DNA from 4 places in the Variovorax sp. AC103 genome. Region 2 is predicted to be linked to each of the others. Evidence: predicted binding sites of a transcription regulator. Region 2 holds the regulator's gene; each other region holds the start of a gene.
The links. The regulator LexA, encoded in region 2, represses DNA repair genes until DNA is damaged. The targets are predictions, from matches to a motif close to ACTGTATNNNNATACAGT.

Region 1 (4,581 bases), on a different contig from region 2:
AGGCCCACGCGTCGCCGACCTCGCCGGGACGGATGTCGCGCGCCTCGTTGAGCGCGTGCCACACGCGCTCGGCCGGCGCCGCGATGAAGAGCGTGCGCGAGGTATGGGAAAACTGGTCGGGGTTGGGCAGCTGGGGCTCGATGCCGCCGAGCAGCAAAGGCAGCAGCGCAAAGCCGTACAGCGCGGGCTTGGGCCAGTTGGTGATGCGGCACACGATGCCCATCGCCAGCCCGCCCACGCTGCCCATCACCGCGAACAGCGGCACGATGACGATGGCGCAGATGATTCCTTCGATGAACACGGCCAGCGTGCCGGTGACGAACAGCGCCGTGGCCACCCACGGCGCCCAGAGGTAGTAGCCCCAGCTGCGCCGCTCGATGCGCTCGGCCATGTACACCGTGACCGCGCCGCACACCGCGGGCACGAAGTACACGAAGGCGCCGAGCATCGGCGAGAAGCGATGGCCCGGCCCGCCGCTGAAGACGATGCGCAGCACCAGCGCGACGAGCGCGCCCGCCAGCATCGGCCAGAACCATGCGAAGGGCATGCGGCGCCGGGGCGCGTTTTGCATGTCGTTCGCCGTTTGCTCGACGGGCGCCAGCCCCGAGAACCTGCTTTCTTCCGGTGTGTCGTTGCGCATGGGAAACCTCTTCTCCTCGTTGTGTCTTGTGGTTCGCTCAGTCGGCGCGGCGCCTGGCCGTGACCATGCAGTAGTCGAAGTCGCGCCAGAACATGCCCAGCGCGAGCGCGCAATAGCTCGCCACGATGTGCTTGCGACGCCAGGGGCTGAGCCTGCCGCGCGCCTTCCACAGTTCGGCCAGCGTGAAGCGCGTGGCCAGCACCGGAATGTGCAGCGCGCTCGGCGCCACCCGCCAGCGCAGCGACTTGACCTCGATGTCCTCGAAGCCGTGCGCGCGCAACGCCGCGACGAAGTCGTCGCGCACGGCCAGCGTGGGCACCGCCCAGCTGTCGGCCCACAGGCGGTGCAGCCAGCCGGCGGCCCGGCCCGGTTCGCGCCGCAGCAAGAAGCCGTCGACCACCGCCAGGCGCGCGCCGGGCTTGAGCAGGCGCGCGGCTTCGCGCACGAAGCCGGCCTTGGCGGTGCCGTCGGCATAGCAGGCGCTTTCAACGGCCCAGGCGCCGTCGGCTTGCGCCGCGGGCAGGCCGGTGCGGGTGTAGTCGGCCTCGAGGTGCGCCATGCGGTCGGCCACGCCCGCGGCCGCGTCGAGCCGGGCGGCAATGCGGTTTTGCACCGGCACGTTGGTCACGGTGATGGCATAGAGCGAGGGGTCGTCGCCGACCAGCGTGCGCGCGGTGGCGCCGGCGCCGCAGCCCAGGTCGAGCACGCAGCGGCGCGCTGCGGTGCCTTGCGCTGCCTCGGGCAACCGCAGCGCGCGGCCGATCACGCGGTTCATCTCGACCAGCATGCCTTCGCGCCGCAGCGGGTTCAGGCCGGCGCGCCAGTAGCCGAAATGCATGTTGTAGCTCGGGCTCCAGGCGCTGTAGTCGACCGCCACTTCGGTGAAGTAGTGCTGCGTGTCCTCGGCGGTGATGGGGGCGCCGGCGTCGGGTACGGGCACGGGAGAGGGCGCGGACGTTTCGTGGGACATGCGGAAGTCGGGCTGGAAAACAGTGGGCATGGCGATTCCCTCGCTGGGTGGCTCGTCGGCTCTCAGAGGCGGCAGTTGCCGTCGTCGCAGGAAGGCGCCACGCGCCCTGCCAGCCTGGCGGCCAGCCAGCGCGGAATGCGGTAGCGGTTGCGTGCCAGCAGCCCATAGGCGCGGTCGGCAAGCGGCGCGAGGAGCGGGAGGTCGAGCAGAAAGCCGCCGCTGGACAGCCCCACCGCCGTGCGGCAGATGCGGATCGCCGGCACGCCGACGAACACCCGGCCCTGCGCGTCCGACACATGGATGGCGGCCATCAGCGCATTGCGCGGGGCCGGTCCGGCGGTGAATGCTGCGGGTGAGCAATCGACCAGTTGCAGCCGGCCCGCCGCATCGCGCGCCTTCATGTGATTCATCTCGGCGCTGCAGATGGCGCAGCTTGCGTCGAAGTAGATGGTCAGCGGGTAGGCGGGAGCGGTGGCGTGCTTCATGATGTTCTTGGTTCTCGATATTTCTGTTGAAACAGAAATAATCAGGCAAAAAAAGGGATCAGATCATGGGGAGGCTGGCATGGTGCGCGTCCGGGTCTTCGCCCTTGTCACCGTTGCCGCCCTTGCTTGCCGCGGGCGCATCGCCGCGCACGAACTTCTGCACGCTCGCGCCCAGCGTCAGCACCTTGTCGAGGGTGCCGGGCGACAGCCGCAGCATTTCGTCGGCCCAGGTGGCCAGCTTGTCCATGAGCTCCATCGTCGAGCGGATGCGGTCCTGCGCGTCGGCTGGCTCTTTCTGGAAGTCGGGGTTCGCCACCAGCTCGCGCAGCACGCGCACGGTGGGGTCGAACTCGCGTTCCTTGCGCTCGCGCACCACGGTGCGAAACAGCTCCCACACGTCGACGCTGGTCTCGAAGTAGTCGCGGCGGTCGCCCAGCGTGTGGGTGATGCGCACGAGGTTCCAGGCCTGCAGCTCTTTCAGGCTGTTGCTGATGTTGGAGCGCGCCACGCCGAGCGTGTCGGAGAGCTCTTCGGCGTTCATCGGCTTGCCGTGGGCGAAGAGCAGGGCGTGGATTTGCGAGACGGTGCGGTTCACCCCCCACATGGAGCCCATTTCGCCCCAGTGCAGGACGAACTTGCGTTGAATGTCGGTGAGTTCCATGGCATCGAGTTTAGGATTTACGAAATTTCTGTCAATAGAGAAATAGAAAAATCGGCGACAACGGTGAATCGGTGGAATACTGTATGAATAAACAGTAAATTCCAGCCATCCAGGAGTTGCCATGCCCGCTGCCCAGATTCCCATCCACGCGATCAAGGGCCGCGGTGCGGCCACGCGGCTGGCGCATCGCTTCTCCAGCGACGAGCGCAACGCCTTCGACGACGGCTGGGGCACGCTCGAGGACGGCGTGGCCGAGGCCGACGAACTGCAGCCCCTGGCCACGGAGGTGCGCTTCGAGGACGTGAGGTCGGTGCTCAACGACAACGACTCGCCCGACATCTCCTTCGACCGCTCGCTCAATCCTTACCGGGGCTGCGAGCACGGTTGCATCTATTGTTTTGCGCGCCCCACGCACAGCTACCTCAACCTGTCGCCCGGCCTCGACTTCGAGACCAAGCTCATCGCCAAGCGCAACATCGTCGAGGTGCTGCGCGGCGAGCTAGCGCGCAAGAGCTACCGGCCGAGCTACATCGCCATCGGCACCGCGACCGACTGCTACCAGCCCATCGAACGCGAGCTGCGGCTCACGCGTTCGATCATCGAGTTGCTGCGGGAAACGCGGCATCCGTTCGCGCTGGTCACCAAGTCGAGCGCCATCGAACGCGACCTCGACCTGATCGCGCCCATGGCCGCCGACCGCCTGGCCGCCGTTTACATCACCGTGACCACGCTCGACGGCGAACTCGCGCGCAAGCTGGAGCCGCGCGCCGCGGCGCCGCACCGGCGGCTGCGCACCATTCGCACGCTGGCCGAGGCGGGCGTGCCGGTGGGGGTGAGCGTGGCGCCGCAGATCCCGTTCGTCACCGAAGACATGGAGCAGGTGCTCGAAGCCGCCTGGGAGGCCGGTGCGCGCAGCGCCTTCTACACGGTGGTGCGCTTGCCCTGGGAGGTGGCGCCGCTCTTCAAGGAATGGCTGTCGCTGCACTACCCGCAGCGGGCGGACCGCATCATGGCGCGCATCCACGACATGCGCGGCGGCAAGGACTACGACGCCGACTTCGCCACGCGCATGAAGGGCTCGGGCCTGTGGGCCGACCTGATCAACCAGCGCTTCATGAAAGCCACCCACCGCATCGGCTTCAACCGCGAGCGCATCCCGCTCGACATCAGCGCGTTCCGACCACCTGGGGCTGCGGGGCAGGGCAGCCTGTTCTAGGTCCGACGGCAGCGAGGCCGTCCATGCCGCACCAGTCGCCCCCCAGCGCCTTCACCAGGAACACCGCCGTCAGCAGCCGCTGCCCCTGCAACTGCGCGGCCTGGCGCTCCACCGTCAGCAGCGACTGCTGCGCGGTGATCACGTCGAGGTAGGTCGACGCACCGCCCTCGTAGCGGCTGGTCGCCATGTCCAGCACGCGGCGCGCGGCCGTCACGGCGGCCTGCGCCTGTCTGGTGGCGCTGTCGAGCGCCGAAAGCCCGGTGATCCCGTCTTCCACCTCCTGCATGGCGGTGAGCACGGTGCGGCGGTAACTGCCCACGGTGGCGTCGTAGCCGGCCTTGGCGAAGTCGACGTTCGCGCGCACCCGGCCGCCGTCGAACAGCACCTGCGTGGCCGACACGCCCACCGACCACAGCAGGCTGGGGCCGTTGAACAGCGACTCGATCATGCGGCTGTCCACGCCCAGCGTCGGCGAGATGAACACGCTCGGGTAGAAGGCCGCGGTGGCCACGCCGATCTGTGCGTTGGCCGCGGCCATGGCGCGTTCGGCCGAAGCCACGTCGGGCCGGCGCTGCAGAATTTCAGACGGCACGCCCAGCGGCACCGCAG
Region 2 (4,581 bases):
GCGTCGAGGCTATCCTGACCCGCCAGGACCATCCCAGCGGCACCGACCGGCTGGCCGAAGCCTGCGAGCAACTGGGACTGGACGGCGACGATATCGTGGTGAACGTCCAGGGCGACGAACCGCTGATCGACCCTGCGCTGATCGATGCCGTGGCGTCCACGCTGGCCAGCCACGCCGAAGCCGACATGAGCACCGCGGCCCACGCGATCGATTCGATCTCCGATTTCATGAACCCGAACGTGGTGAAGGCCGTGCTCGACGCGCAAGGCAACGCCATGTACTTCAGCCGCGCGCCCGTTCCATGGTGGCGCGACGGCTCCGCCAGCGGCGCAGCGCCGAGCGTGGTGCCCACGCCGGCGCCATTGCGGCACATCGGCATCTACGGCTACCGCGCGGCCTTCGTGCGCAAGTTTCCGTTGCTTGCGCCCGCGCCCGTCGAGGCGACCGAGGCGCTGGAACAACTGCGCGCGCTGTGGCACGGTCACCGCATTGCAGTGCATGTGAGCGATGTCGCGCCCGGTCCGGGCATCGACACGCCCGAAGACCTGGCGCGGGTCCGCGCCGTGTTTGCCGCAGGCCCCACCGCCTGAGAAAACCGCCGCCCCGGTGGGAAACGCGGGGATTTCTCGAGGGGCACGCATGCTATCCTCGAAGCAATTCCGCCTTGCCAAGCCCTCGGGCCGACGCTTGGTGCGACACAAAATCTAAGAACCGTCCGAGGACACCATGAGACTAATTTTGCTGGGCGCGCCCGGGGCGGGCAAAGGCACGCAGGCGGCCTTCATTTGCCAGAAATACAGCATTCCCCAAATCTCGACCGGCGACATGCTGCGCGCTGCCGTCAAGGCAGGCACGCCGCTGGGGCAACAGGCCAAGGCCATCATGGATGCGGGCGCACTGGTCAGCGACGACCTGATCATCAATCTGGTGAAGGAACGCATTGCCCAAGCCGACTGCGCCAGCGGATTCCTGTTCGACGGCTTCCCGCGCACCATTCCTCAGGCCGACGCCATGAAGGCAGCCGGCGTCAAGCTTGACTACGTGCTTGAGATCGACGTGCCCTTCAGCGACATCATCGAACGCATGAGCGGCCGTCGCTCGCACCCGGCATCGGGGCGCACCTACCACGTCAAGTTCAACCCGCCCAAGGTGGAAGGCAAGGACGACGTGACGGGAGAAGACCTGATCCAGCGCGAAGACGACAAGGAAGAAACCGTGGGCAAGCGACTGGACGTGTACAGCCAGCAGACGCGCCCGCTGGTGGATTACTACTCGGCCTGGGCCAAGGCCGACCCCGCCGCCGCGCCGAAGTATCGCGCCATCAAGGGCGTGGGCACGGTCGATGAAATCACCCAGCGTGCGCTGGCCGCACTGAGCAGCTGATTTCGCAGCCGCCCTCGGCCATTTGCACGGGGCGGCTTTTTCTCTTACCCGAGCAGTTCCAGCATCAGCGCGATGCGCGCCTTCACCGGCGTCAACGCGCCTGCGTCGCGCAACTGATCGCCTGCCTTCGGCAGGATGCGTCCATTAACGCATCGCGTGGCACGAATCACCGCCACACCTTCGGCCTGAGCCTTCAGCGCGGCTTCTTCGAGCGAATGGTGCAGCGTGCCGTTGCCGGTTGCCGCGAGCACCAGTCCTCGCGGCGGCTCAGCACCGTTGGACTGGACGAGCGCATCGATCAGCGCGCCACTGGCACCCGCGTAGCTCATGACGATCTCGACGCGAGGCCACCGCAAGCCGCTGGCGTCGAAGATCTTCGCCCTGCGAGACACAGCCGCTTCGGGCCATGCCCGGACCAGGCGCACTTCCCCTTCCTCCACATAGCCCACCGGCCCGGCATCGCCTGACGCAAAGGCTTCCAGCCGGTAGGTGTGGGTCTTCTGGATGTCCAGACCGCTGTGGATGGTTCCAGCGCACACCGCCGTCACACCCCGCGCGCCTGCAGTGACAGCAACGCCGATTGCGTCCCGGACGTTCTGGGGACCATCGGGCGCCAGCGCGGTCGCGGGTCGCATCGCGCAGGTCAGCACGACCGGCTTGGTCGCCGCCAGCACACTGTGCAGGAAGAAGGCTGTTTCCTCGAGCGTGTCCGTGCCGTGCGTGATCACAATGCCCGCGACGTCCGGTTGCGCGAGCCAATGCGCGCAGCGCTGAGCCAGCTTCTGCCAGACCTCGAAGGACATGTCCTTGCTGTCGAGCTGCGCCACCTGCTCAGCGACCAGCGTCACTCCGGCGGGCGGCTCGATGCCGCCCAACAGGTCGGCCACGCCCACCTGCCCTGCGGTGTAGCCGATGTTGTCGCCGCTGCTGGCAGCCTTGCCAGCGATGGTGCCGCCGGTACCCAGCACCACCACGCGGCGCACGTCAGGCAAAGGGGAATTGACCATGACTTGTCAACTTTTAAAAACTGGTTAAAAATACAGCTACTGGATATCTACCCAGTGCCGCAAGGAACCACACATGCAGTTCGCCGTGAAGCTTACAGCCCGCCAGCAGCAGATCCTGGACTTGATCCAGAGTGCCATCGCACGCACCGGTGCGCCACCCACGCGCGCCGAAATCGCCAATGAGCTGGGGTTCAAGTCGGCCAACGCCGCCGAAGAGCACCTGCAGGCGCTGGCCCGCAAGGGCGTGATCGAACTCGTCAGCGGCACCTCGCGCGGCATTCGCCTCAAGGGCGACGCCCTGCGCTCGCTCAACGAAACGCGCCACCGCGAAGGCGGCCAGTTCTCGCTCTCGCTGCCTGGCATGGCCCAGCTGGCGCTGCCGCTCATCGGCCGTGTCGCAGCCGGCTCGCCCATCCTGGCGCAAGAGCATGTGGACCAGACCTACTACGTCGAGAACACGCTGTTCCAGCGCCAGCCTGACTACCTGCTGAAGGTGCGCGGCATGTCGATGCGCGACGCCGGCATCATGGACGGCGACCTGCTCGCCGTGCAGGCCACCAAGGAAGCGCGCAACGGGCAAATCGTGGTTGCGCGGCTGGGCGAAGAAGTGACCGTCAAGCGCCTCAAGCGCAACAAGCAGGTCATCGAGCTGCACGCCGAAAACCCCGACTACCCGACCATCATCGTGCAGCCGGGCGAGCCCTTCGAAATCGAAGGCCTCGCGGTCGGGCTCATCCGCAACACCATGCTCATGTAGGCCCATGGCCTGCTGGCAACAGCACCTCATCCGGCCGCGACAGGTGGCGGGCGTATGGCGCGAAGTCGCCATCACCCTGTCGCGGCCGATTCAAGAAATCCTGCCTGTGTTCAACCTCATACTTTTTTGGAGTTCACATGGGAATCGCCCTCCTCGCCATCGCTGATTTCTGGATGCCGCTGCAATCGCTGGCCAACCGCCTGATTCCGGCGCGCCGACCCCACGCCAGGGATCGGCTCGACGCCAACGACACGTCCGCCGGATTGCGTTACGTGGCCGTGCGCCCCGCTTGCACCACCCGCGTCGGCAGCAACGCCACGGCGCCCGAGGTCGCCACGGCCCCTGCACGCCCCCTGCGCGTGGTTCGCGTGGTCGACGGCAAAGGCCAGCAGCGCAACAACCGCGTCGTGATCTCCGGGCGCATGGCCGACGTGTGCGACGAGCTCGACCGGCTGGCCGCCCTCGAAGCCGCAGAAACCCTGGCCACGCTCCACCGCTCGACGCGGCTGCACTGACGCAAAACGCCCCTGCCGAGGGGCCCGGAAGCCGCCGCGGGCCGGGTATCCAAACGTTCACTGGTGCGACATGCCAATGCTGCGAGGCACAATGGCACGCCATGAACATTGTGATCCTCGACGACTACCAGGACGCGGTGCGCAAATTGCGCTGCGCCGCCAAGCTGGACGCGTACGCGGCCAAGGTCTACACCAACACGGTGAAAGGCATCGGGCAACTGTCGGTTCGCCTCAAGGACGCCGATGTGATCGTGCTGATTCGCGAGCGCTCCCAGATTTCTCGCCAGCTCATCGAAAAGCTGCCCAAGCTCAAGCTCATTTCGCAGACCGGGCGCGTCGCCGGCCACATCGACGTCGCGGCATGTACCGAGCGCGGCGTGGCAGTGGCCGAGGGTTCCGGCTCTCCGCAGGCGCCCGCCGAACTCACCTGGGCGCTCATCATGGCCGCCATGCGCCGGCTGCCGCAGTACATCAGCAACCTCAAGCACGGCGCGTGGCAGCAATCCGGACTCAAGTCGGCGTCGATGCCGCCCAATTTCGGACTCGGCTCCGTGCTCAAGGGCAAGACCCTGTGCATCTGGGGCTATGGCCGCATCGGCCAACTCGTGGCGCGCTACGGTCAGGCGTTCGGCATGCAGGTCGTGATCTGGGGGCGTGAAGCCAGCTGCGCCAAGGCCCGATCCGACGGCTTCCAGGTCGCGCAGAATCGCCATGAATTCTTCGCCGCCGCCGACGTGCTGTCGGTGCATCTGCGGCTCAACGAAGAGACCAACGGCCTCATCACGCTGGAAGATCTCTCCCGCATGAAGCCGACGGCGCTGTTCGTCAACACCTCGCGCGCCGAACTGGTCGAAGCCGATGCCCTGCTCGCCGCGCTCAACCGCGGCCGCCCGGGGCTGGCCGCCATCGACGTGTTCGA
Region 3 (4,581 bases), on a different contig from region 2:
CGGGCGCGCCGCTGAGCACCGGGCCGGGGCCTTGCTCTTCGGCCGGCTGGAACAGGAACACGACCGTGCCGGGCAACTCCGCGCGCATCTGCGAGAAGGCCTGCGCGGCGCCCAGCAGCATGGCCACGTGCGTGTCGTGGCCGCAGGCGTGCGACACCGGCACCTCCGCGTTGAGCCAGGGCGCCTTGTCGGTTGACTTGAAGGGCAGGTCGTTGCGCTCGAGCACGGGCAGGGCGTCCATGTCGGCGCGCAGCGCCACCACCGGGCCCGGCCTGCCGCCGCGCAGCACGGCCTTGATGCCGGTCTTGGCGATGCCGGGCTGCACCTCGATGCCGGGCATCTTCGCGAGCGCGGCGGCAATGTAGGCGGCGGTCTGCACCTCCTGGTAGGAGAGCTCGGGTTGCTGGTGGATGTGCCGGCGCCACGCGATGACCTGCGCCTCGGAGGCGTCCGCCAGCGCCAGCGCGCGCGTGGCGAGGGCGTTGCCGGCGTCCGGTGCGGCCTGCGTGGCTTGCGCGAAGGCGGCGGTGTTCAGGAAACTGCCGGACAGCATCAGCAGGGCAAGGCGGGAGCGGATGTTCATGGTGTTCTGCAAGGAAAGTGAAAGAACCGCCGCGGACCTTAGCGAAAGCGGGGGTGAAGGAAAAGATCCGAGAAACTTCGAGGCGATCAAAATTGCTGATCGCCCCTTTTTCGATTGCCCGCACGGCTGCACGCCATGAACCTGAAGCACCTGAAGATCTTCGAAGCGGTCGCCGATGCCGGCAGCATCCGCGCCGCCGCGCGCGGCGGCGAGCTGACGCAGCCCGCCATGACCTACGCCATCCGCGAGCTGGAGCACAGCGTGGGCGCGCAGCTGCTGGTGCGCAGCGCCAAGGGCGTGGTGCTCACGCCGATTGGCGAAGCGCTGCTGCGGCGCGCGCGTTCATTGGCCGACGAGGTGCGCCGCACCGAAGAAGAAATTGCGCAGCTGCGCGACGGCGCGGGCGGCTCGTTGCGCGTGGCCTTCAGCTCGTTCGCGGTCGAGCGGCTGCTGCCGAACGCGCTGCTCGACTTTCGCGCCCGTTGGCCGGGCGTGGCCCTCGAGCTGCAGGAGCTCAGCGGCACCGACGTGAACGGGCTGTGGAAGCGCAGCGAGTTCGACTTCGCCATCCTCGGCGAGCTGGAGCCCGTGGCCCACGACGGGCTGCAAAGGGAAGTGCTGCTCGACTTTCCACTGGCCGTGGTCGCCAAGGCAGGCCATCCGCTGGCGCGCGTGCGCGCGATGGGCAAGCTGCACGAGGCGATGTGGGTGGTGCCCAGCTACGGCGCGCAGCTGTTGCGCCGCTGCTTCGCGCAGCTTGGCGAAGCGCCGCCGCGCGACATCGTGGTCTGCCATTCGTGGCAGCTGGGCATGACGCTGGTGAAGCGCGCGGGCGCGCTCACGCTGGCGTCGTCCTCGTTGTTCACGCGGGCGGCCGCCTCAAGGGGGCTGGTGGCGCTGCGCCTGGCCGACAGGTTGCCGAACGTGCAGGTGTCGCTGCTGATGCGCGACCGCGCGGCGCTCACGCCCGCCGCGCAGGCCTTCGCCCAGGCGCTGCAGGCGGTGGCGCGCACGGTGCAGGCGGGCGGCTGAAGGGGCCGTGCTGGTCAGCGCAGGTACCGCCCGTCGGCCTTCAGCATCGACAGCTCGGAGAAGGTCAGCCCGCGGTGCTCGCCGGGACGGTAGGCCACGGCGATGCCGCCGAGATCGAGCGTCTTGAACGACTCCAGGCCCTTCTGCAGCGACTCCGGCGTCGGGTTCGCGCCCGCGCGCTTGAGCCCTTCGGCCATCACCTTGGCCGTGACGTAGCCCTCGAGGCTGGCGTAGCTGAACTCGGTCGCGCCGATCTTCTTCATGGCGGCCTGGTATTCGGCGATGACCGGCATCGCGCTGTTCCAGGGGTAGGGCACCACCTGCGAGATGACCACGCCGGCCGCGTCCTTCTTGATGTCCTGGAACAGCTTCTGCCCGTTGAGGAAGGAGAACGAATAGAAGGCCGTCTCGCCGCCGGCCGCGCGGTAGGCCGTGATGAACTTGGCGGCCACGTCGTTGGTGGCCGACAGCACCACCGCCTTGGGCTTGAGCTTGGCCAGTTCCTGCGCGCGCTCGGTGGCGTCGGAGCCGTCGTTCTTCACGGCCACGCTGCCCACCATCTTGTCGCCGCGCTCGGCAATGAATTTCTGCGTGCTTTCCATCGCCGAGCGCGCGCCCGGGTTGTCGTTGTACGCGAAGGCGATGCGCGACAGGCCGATGGTGAAGAGGTGGTTCACGATGCGGCTGTATTCCTCGTCGAAGCTGATGCGCACCGGAAAACCGTACTCCGAGAATTTCACCACCGGGCCCGCGCCGGTGTACGGGCCGACCACGGGAATCTTCAGTTCGTTGGCGGTCTTCAGCGCGCCGACCGACGACGAGGTGCCGATGGGCATCAGGATGCCGACCGCGCCTTCGCTGGCGAAGGCCTTGACGTTCTCCGAGCCCTTGGCAGGGTCGTAGGCGTCGTCGAGCTGGCGCAGTTCCACCGGCCGGCCGTTGATGCCCCCGCCGGCGTTGAGCGCGGTGAACATGGCCCGGATGCCGACCAGCGGCTCGGTCGACAGCGAGGCGAGCGGCCCGGTCTTCACGTAGGTCTGGCCGATGACGATGGGCTTGGGTTGGGCCTGCGCCGGTGATGGGAGTGCCAGTGCCAACGTGCACAGGGCGGTGAGGGCGGCGGCGATCGAACGAATCATTTTGTGTATGAAAGTCACAAACTGTTAACAAACTTATCTTAAGGCAGCGTTCCGTTGGGGTAAATCGATCTTTCCCCGTCTTTGCTTGTGGCGCATGGAATACTGTATAAAAATACAGTTAACAGTCTTCACCATGGGCCTTCCTTTCCTCGACTCCTTTTCCGCCGCCGCGGGCCGCGGCGTCTGGCACGCCGACGAACTCGGCCTGGCCGACGCGCAGATCGTTGCCACCGGCCATGCCGCGCTCGACGCCGAGTTGCCGGGCGGCGGTTGGCCAGTCGGGGCGATGACGGAGCTGCTGCAGCACTCGCCCGAAGCGCATGTGTGGCAGCTGTTGCTGCCCGCGCTGGCGCAGGCGGTGCAGGCGCGCGGCGGGCCGGTGGTGCTGATCGGACCGCCCTACGAGCCTTGCGGGGCTTCGCTTGCGGCCCAGGGTCTGCCGGTGGAGTCGCTGATGTGCGTCAAGAGCGAGGCGGCGCCCGCGCGCCTCTGGGCCTGCGAGCAGGCGCTGCGCTGCGCGGACGTGTCGGCCGTCGTGGCGTGGCTGCCGCAGGCGCGGGTGGGCGAGCTGCGGCGGCTGCAGCTGGCGGCCGCACAGCATGAGCTGCTGCTGTTCGTGTGCCGGCCCGAATCGGTCGCGCTGTCGGCCTCGCCCGCGCGCCTGCGCATCAGCGCCTTGCGCTGCGAGGCCGACGCGTCGCAGATCGAACTGCACATCCTCAAGCGCCGCGGCCCGCCGCTGGCCGCGCCGCTGATGCTGCCGGCGCGCAACGCGCGCATGGCCGCGCTGCTCGCCGCCGCCCGGCTGCGGCGCAAGCTGCGTTTGCAGCAGCGGGGCACGGTGCCCGCCGGCGCGGCGGCCACCTCGGCCACCGTGGTGCGCATCGACGCATGGAAGGGAGGCCAGGATGCACTGGATCGCCTTGCAGTGGTCGCTTGAGGCCGATACCCCCGATACCCCTGACACCCCGGATGCCGCCCGCGCCACCGATGTCGTGGCCCTGCCCACGCCTGAAGCGCTGGGCTGGTGGGCGCTGCAGTACACTCCCCACGTCGCCTGGCAGGACGAGGCGCTGATGCTCGAGGTCTCCGCCTGCGAACGCCTGTGGGGCGGCCGGACCCCGCTGATGCGGCAGTTGCTCGCATCCAACCCCGTGCCCGGCGCGCGCATGCTGGGCGCCCAGGGCGCCACCAGCCTCATAGCGCTGGCGCGGCTGCGCCTGTTCGCGCGCCAAGAGCGCCGTCCCGGGGAGATTCCGGCCGGCCTGCCGCTGGACACGCTGACGGCCGCCCACGGCCACCTCGACCTGCTCGCGCGCATGGGCTGCCGCACCTGGGGCGACGTGGCGGCGCTTCCGCGCGGCGGCCTCACGCGGCGCTTCGGCGCCGAGTTGCGCGTGGCGCTCGACGCCGCCTGGGGCCTGCGCCCCGAAAGCCACGCTTGGCTCACGCTGCCCGACGTGTTCGAGCAGAAGCTGGAGCTGCCCGCGCTGGCCGAGACCGGACCCGAACTCATGTGGTCGGCCAACCGGCTGCTGTCGGCCCTGCAGATCTGGCTGCGCGCACGCCAACGCGGCGCGCGCGCGCTCGAGCTGCAATGGACGCTCGACCTCAAGCGCTTCAACGGCGTGAACCTGCCGCCGCACCAGCAGCTCACCGTGCGCACCGCCGAGCCCACGCAGGACATGGCGCACCTGCGCCGCCTGTTGTCCGAAAAGCTCGCCCTCACCACGCTGGCCGCGCCCGTGAGCTGGCTGAAGCTGCGCACGCTGGAAACCGACCCGTGGGCCGGCGCCAGCACCAGTTTCTTGCCGGAAGACAACCGCA
Region 4 (4,581 bases), on a different contig from region 2:
GGACAGGAATTGAAGCGGTCGATTCACTATGCCCAAGCTGTCACGGGATTGCAATACCAGGGCTGCCCGCGGCGCAGCACGGTTTTAGCGCAGCTTTTCACATGCTCATCAATCCATAGCAATGCAAGCGCGCGGCGCAGGCCTCGCCGGCTTTTTGCGCAGATGTGTGTCAGGGCGAAAAACCCGGTGACCCTGCCGCCGGCAGGGCCAGCCGGCTTCAGCGCCAGGCCGCGCGCATCCGGTTGCGCAGGTCGATCACCGCGCTCGGCGGCGGCACCGCCGGCGGACGTTCCGGCGGGGGCGGCCAGGTCTGCTGCTCGAAGTCTGCGAGGTCGGCGTCGGCGATGAAGCGCGTGCGGTTGGCGTACAGGTGGCGGTCGCCGCGCGCCGCCTGCTGCGTGATGTGGAAGCGTTGCGGCACCAGCAGGTGCAGGTGGTCGCGCGCCCGCGTCATGGCCACGTAGAGCAGCCGGCGCTCTTCCTCCAGCTCTTGCGCGCCCTGCGCCACGTCGGCCGGCATGCAGCCGTCGACCACGTTGAGCACGTGCACCGAATTCCATTCCTGCCCCTTGGCCGAATGGATGGTCGAGAGGATCAGGTAGTCCTCGTCGAGCAGCGGCGGGCCCGGGCGGTCGCTGGTGGCCTCGGGCGGATCGAGCGTGAGTTCGGTCAGGAAGCGCTCGCGCGAGCCGTACCCCGCGGCCAGCCGCGCCAGCTGCTCGACGTCGGCGCGCCGCACGCCGGAGGTGTCTTCGTACAGCCGCTCCAGGTGCGGCAGGTACCAGTTCATCGCCACCTCCACATCGGCCGGCCAGGGCAGCGACGGCGCGCGCAGGGCGGCATACGCGTCGGCGAACTCGGCCCACTGCGCGCGGGCGGCGGAAGGCGGCACGAAGTCGCGCACCGCCGCCGCCGGGTCGGCCGCCTTGTCCATGGCGTCGAGCAGCCGCGCTCCCGTGGCGGGCCCGATGCCCGGAATGAGCTGGGTCACGCGAAAGCCCGCCATGCGCCCGCGCGGGTTCTGCGCAAAGCGCAGCACCGCGAGCAGGTCTTTCACGTGCGAGGCTTCCAGGAACTTGAGTCCGCCGAACTTCACGAACGGAATGTTGCGCCGCGCCAGCTCCAGCTCGAGCCCCGCGCTGTGCGACGAGGTGCGAAACAGCACCGCCTGCGACTTCAGCGCCAGCCCGCCCTCGCGGTGCGCCAGCACCTTGTCGGCCACCCAGCGCGCCTGCCCCGCTTCGTCGGCCACGAGCACCAGCATCGGCTTGCCGGCGGAGGGCTTGTCGGTCCACAGCGTCTTGGCGTGGCGCTCGGCCGCCTGCGCGATCACGCGGTTCGACACGTCGAGGATCGGCTGCGTCGAGCGGTAGTTGCGCTCCAGCGTGACCACGCGTGCGGCCTGCGTGAACTGCGAGGGAAAGTCGAGGATGTTGCGCACCGTGGCGCCGCGGAACGAGTAGATCGACTGCGCGTCGTCGCCCACCACCGTCACGCCGCGCCCGTCGGGCTTGAGCCCCAGCAGGATCGACGCCTGCAGCAGGTTCGTGTCCTGGTATTCGTCGATCAGCACATGGTCGAAGCGTGCGCCCATCTGCGCGGCCAGCGCGGGCTCGGCGGCCATTTCGGCCCAATAGAGCAGCAGGTCGTCGTAGTCGAGCACGTTCTGCTGCTGCTTGGCCTCGACGTACGCGCCGAACAGCTTCTTGAGCTCGGCCTCCCACTCGGCGCACCAGGGAAAGGACTCCTTGAGCACCTGCGCCAGCGGCGCGCGCGTGTTCACGCAGCGCGAATAGATCGACAGGCAGGTGCCCTTGCGCGGAAAGCGGTTCACGGTGGACGACAGCCCGAGCTCATGGCGCACCAGCCCCATCAGGTCTTCGGCGTCGCCGCGGTCGTGGATGGTGAAGTTCTCGTCCAGCCCGATCTGTGGGGCGTATTCGCGCAGCAGCCGCGCGCCGATGCCGTGGAAGGTGCCGGCCCATGGCAGCACGGGCGGCGCTTCGGACTTCAGCCCGAGCACCCTGGCCAGGACCTGCCCGGCGCGGCGCTCCATTTCCTGCGCGGCCCGGCGCGAGAAGGTCAGCAGCAGCAGGCGCTGCGGATCCACGCCGCCGGCGATGAGGTGCGCCACGCGGTGCGCCAGCGTGCTGGTCTTGCCCGAACCGGCGCCGGCAATGACGAGCAGCGGCCGTTCGTCGCGTTCGACGACATGGGTATCGGCCTCGCCGATGGCGGCGCCCACGCCATGCTCGACCGCCGCACGCTGCGCCTCGTTGAGTGTCGACAGTGCGGCGGCCAGGCGCTCGGCCTGGGTCTTCGGCGCGGCGGGAAAAGCAAGGGGCGCAGCGGTCTGCATGCGCCCGACTTTACTGTATGTCCGTCCAGTTCGACCGGCGGCCGTCATATGGCCGGTGACATAATCGCGGCTCGCTGCAACCGGAGATTCTTCCCATGGAAACCGCCCCGTCTCGGCAGCTTTCAACTCCCTTTCACTGACCCGCTTTTCGCGCGCGTCGGGCCCGGGAATTGAAAGCGCCCCTGCCCCTCCCCCGCCCCACGTTTCAGTCAGTCATACCCGGGAGTGAGCCCATGCTCAACATCTTTACGCTCGCCAACGGCCGCCTCGTCCAGGAAGAGATCGAGTCGCTCGAAGAGCTCTCCAAGTTCCACCCGATCTGGGTCGACCTCGAGTCGCCCACGCTCGAAGAGAAGCGCTGGATCAAGCAGTACTACGGCCTGTCGATTCCCGAAGACGCGATGGACGAGGACATCGAGGAATCGGCCCGCTTCTACGAAGAAGACAACGGCGAACTGCACATCCGCTCCGACTTCCTGATCGACGACGACGAAGACCCGCGCACCGTGCGCGTGGCCTTCATCCTGAACCAGCACAACACCGACCTGCGCAGCCGCGGCGTGCTGTTCTCGATCCACGACGAGGACGTGCCCGTGTTCCGCCTGCTGCGCATGCGCGCGCGCCGCGCGCCGGGGCTGATCGAAGACGCGAAAGAAGTGATGCTCAAGCTCTTCGACGCCGACGCCGAGTATTCGGCCGACACGCTGGAGAACATCTACGACGAGCTCGAAGTGGCCGGCAAGAAGGTGCTCTCGGGCAACGTCAGCGACGAGCTGGCCGGCGAGGTGCTCGGCGCCATTGCGCGGCAGGAAGACTTGAACGGGCGCATCCGCCGCAACGTGATGGACACGCGCCGCGCCGTGAGCTTCATGATGCGCAGCAAGATGCTCAACGCCGAGCAGTTCGAGGAAGCGCGCCAGATCCTGCGCGACATCGAGTCGCTGGACAACCACACGGCCTTCCTGTTCGACAAGATCAACTTCCTGATGGATGCGACCGTCGGTTTCATCAACATCAACCAGAACAAGACCATCAAGATCTTCTCGGTGGCCAGCGTGGCGCTGCTGCCGCCCACCTTGATCGCGAGCATCTACGGCATGAACTTCAAGTTCATGCCCGAGCTCGACTGGGCCATGGGCTACCCCTACGCCATCGTGCTGATGGCGGCCAGCGCGCTGGTGCCGATGTGGTACTTCCGCCGGCGCGGCTGGCTCAAGTAGCCGCGCTGTCTTAAGAAGGCAGCGTGGCCAGCCACGCGCCGACCAGCGCCAGGCTGTAGCGGCTCGCGACCACGGCGACGAAGCGCGCGAAGTCGCCATGCGCCGCGTCGTCGGCCCGGTCGGAAATCGTGCGCATCGCCGCGAAGGGCACGCCGTAGTCGTGGCACACCTGCGCCACCGCCGCGCCTTCCATCTCGACGGCCAGCGCGTCGGGCAGCTCGCGCTGCAGCGCCGCGCTCTCGGCCGTGGTCGACACGAAGCGGTCGCCGCTCACCAGCAGGCCGCGATGCACCTTCGGCGACGACAGGCCGAACTCGTCGACGCCGGCGTGCCCGATCAACGCCACCGGGTCGCGCAGCACGCCCGTGGCGACATCCGACAGCGCGTCGCTGATCGCAGCGTCCGCCGCAAAGCGCGACAGGCCCATCAACGGCACCTCGTGCTTCGGAAAGATCGGCGAGGCGTCCATGTCGTGCTGCAGCAGTTCGGTCGCCACCACCACGTCGCCCACGTTCACGCCCGGCGCCAGCCCACCCGCCACACCGGTGAACACGATGGCCCGCACGCCGAAGCGCTCCAGCAGCACCGTGGCCGTGACCGCCGCCGCGACCTTGCCGATGCGCGACAGCACCGCCACCACCGGCTGGCCGTGCAGGTGACCGACCCAGAAGTCGCGCCCCGCGACACGCACGCGCTGTTCGTCGGGCATCTGCGCGAGCAGCGCGCCCAGCTCCTCATGCATGGCCGCAACGATGGCGACGGGTGCGGCCATGGCTTATTTCATGTCCACGCCGTAGAAGGTGTGGCGTCCGAAGGGGCTCAGCTTGAAGTCGACCACTTCCTTGCGCACCGGCTTCAGCTGCACCGCGTGCGCGATGGTGAACCATGGCGCCTGCTCCTTGAAGATGACCTGCGCCTTCTTGTAGAGCGCATCTCGGTCGGCCTGCTTGGTGGTGCTCTTGGCCTTCACGACGAGGTCTTCGTACGGCTGGTAGCAGAACT

Region 1: the regulator LexA is predicted to act here: its motif matches at 2,835-2,852, upstream of AC0IYU_RS13940 (PA0069 family radical SAM protein).
Region 3: the regulator LexA is predicted to act here: its motif matches at 2,856-2,873, upstream of imuA (translesion DNA synthesis-associated protein ImuA).
Region 4: the regulator LexA is predicted to act here: its motif matches at 2,372-2,389, upstream of AC0IYU_RS32515 (ATP-dependent helicase).

Annotation. Positions count from the first base shown of each region.
Region 1 covers NZ_CEEDFC010000008.1:115,142-119,722, reverse strand. Annotated here, with positions in the region: gene AC0IYU_RS13960 (SRPBCC family protein) at 1-640, opposite strand, end outside; gene AC0IYU_RS13955 (SAM-dependent methyltransferase) at 678-1,640, opposite strand; gene AC0IYU_RS13950 (thiol-disulfide oxidoreductase DCC family protein) at 1,673-2,095, opposite strand; gene AC0IYU_RS13945 (GbsR/MarR family transcriptional regulator) at 2,154-2,756, opposite strand; gene AC0IYU_RS13940 (PA0069 family radical SAM protein) at 2,878-3,972, shown strand; gene AC0IYU_RS13935 (efflux transporter outer membrane subunit) at 3,923-4,581, opposite strand, start outside.
Region 2 covers NZ_CEEDFC010000001.1:501,704-506,284, forward strand. Annotated here, with positions in the region: gene kdsB (3-deoxy-manno-octulosonate cytidylyltransferase) at 1-590, shown strand, start outside; gene adk (adenylate kinase) at 727-1,383, shown strand; gene AC0IYU_RS02280 (asparaginase) at 1,428-2,390, opposite strand; gene lexA (transcriptional repressor LexA) at 2,464-3,147, shown strand; gene AC0IYU_RS02290 (hypothetical protein) at 3,285-3,662, shown strand; gene AC0IYU_RS02295 (D-2-hydroxyacid dehydrogenase family protein) at 3,764-4,581, shown strand, end outside.
Region 3 covers NZ_CEEDFC010000022.1:99,091-103,671, forward strand. Annotated here, with positions in the region: gene AC0IYU_RS26855 (M20 metallopeptidase family protein) at 1-583, opposite strand, end outside; gene AC0IYU_RS26860 (LysR family transcriptional regulator) at 719-1,615, shown strand; gene AC0IYU_RS26865 (ABC transporter substrate-binding protein) at 1,630-2,754, opposite strand; gene imuA (translesion DNA synthesis-associated protein ImuA) at 2,888-3,694, shown strand; gene AC0IYU_RS26875 (Y-family DNA polymerase) at 3,663-4,581, shown strand, end outside.
Region 4 covers NZ_CEEDFC010000034.1:13,685-18,265, forward strand. Annotated here, with positions in the region: gene AC0IYU_RS32515 (ATP-dependent helicase) at 218-2,359, opposite strand; gene corA (magnesium/cobalt transporter CorA) at 2,593-3,579, shown strand; gene AC0IYU_RS32525 (5'-methylthioadenosine/adenosylhomocysteine nucleosidase) at 3,590-4,351, opposite strand; gene AC0IYU_RS32530 (ABC transporter substrate-binding protein) at 4,355-4,581, opposite strand, start outside.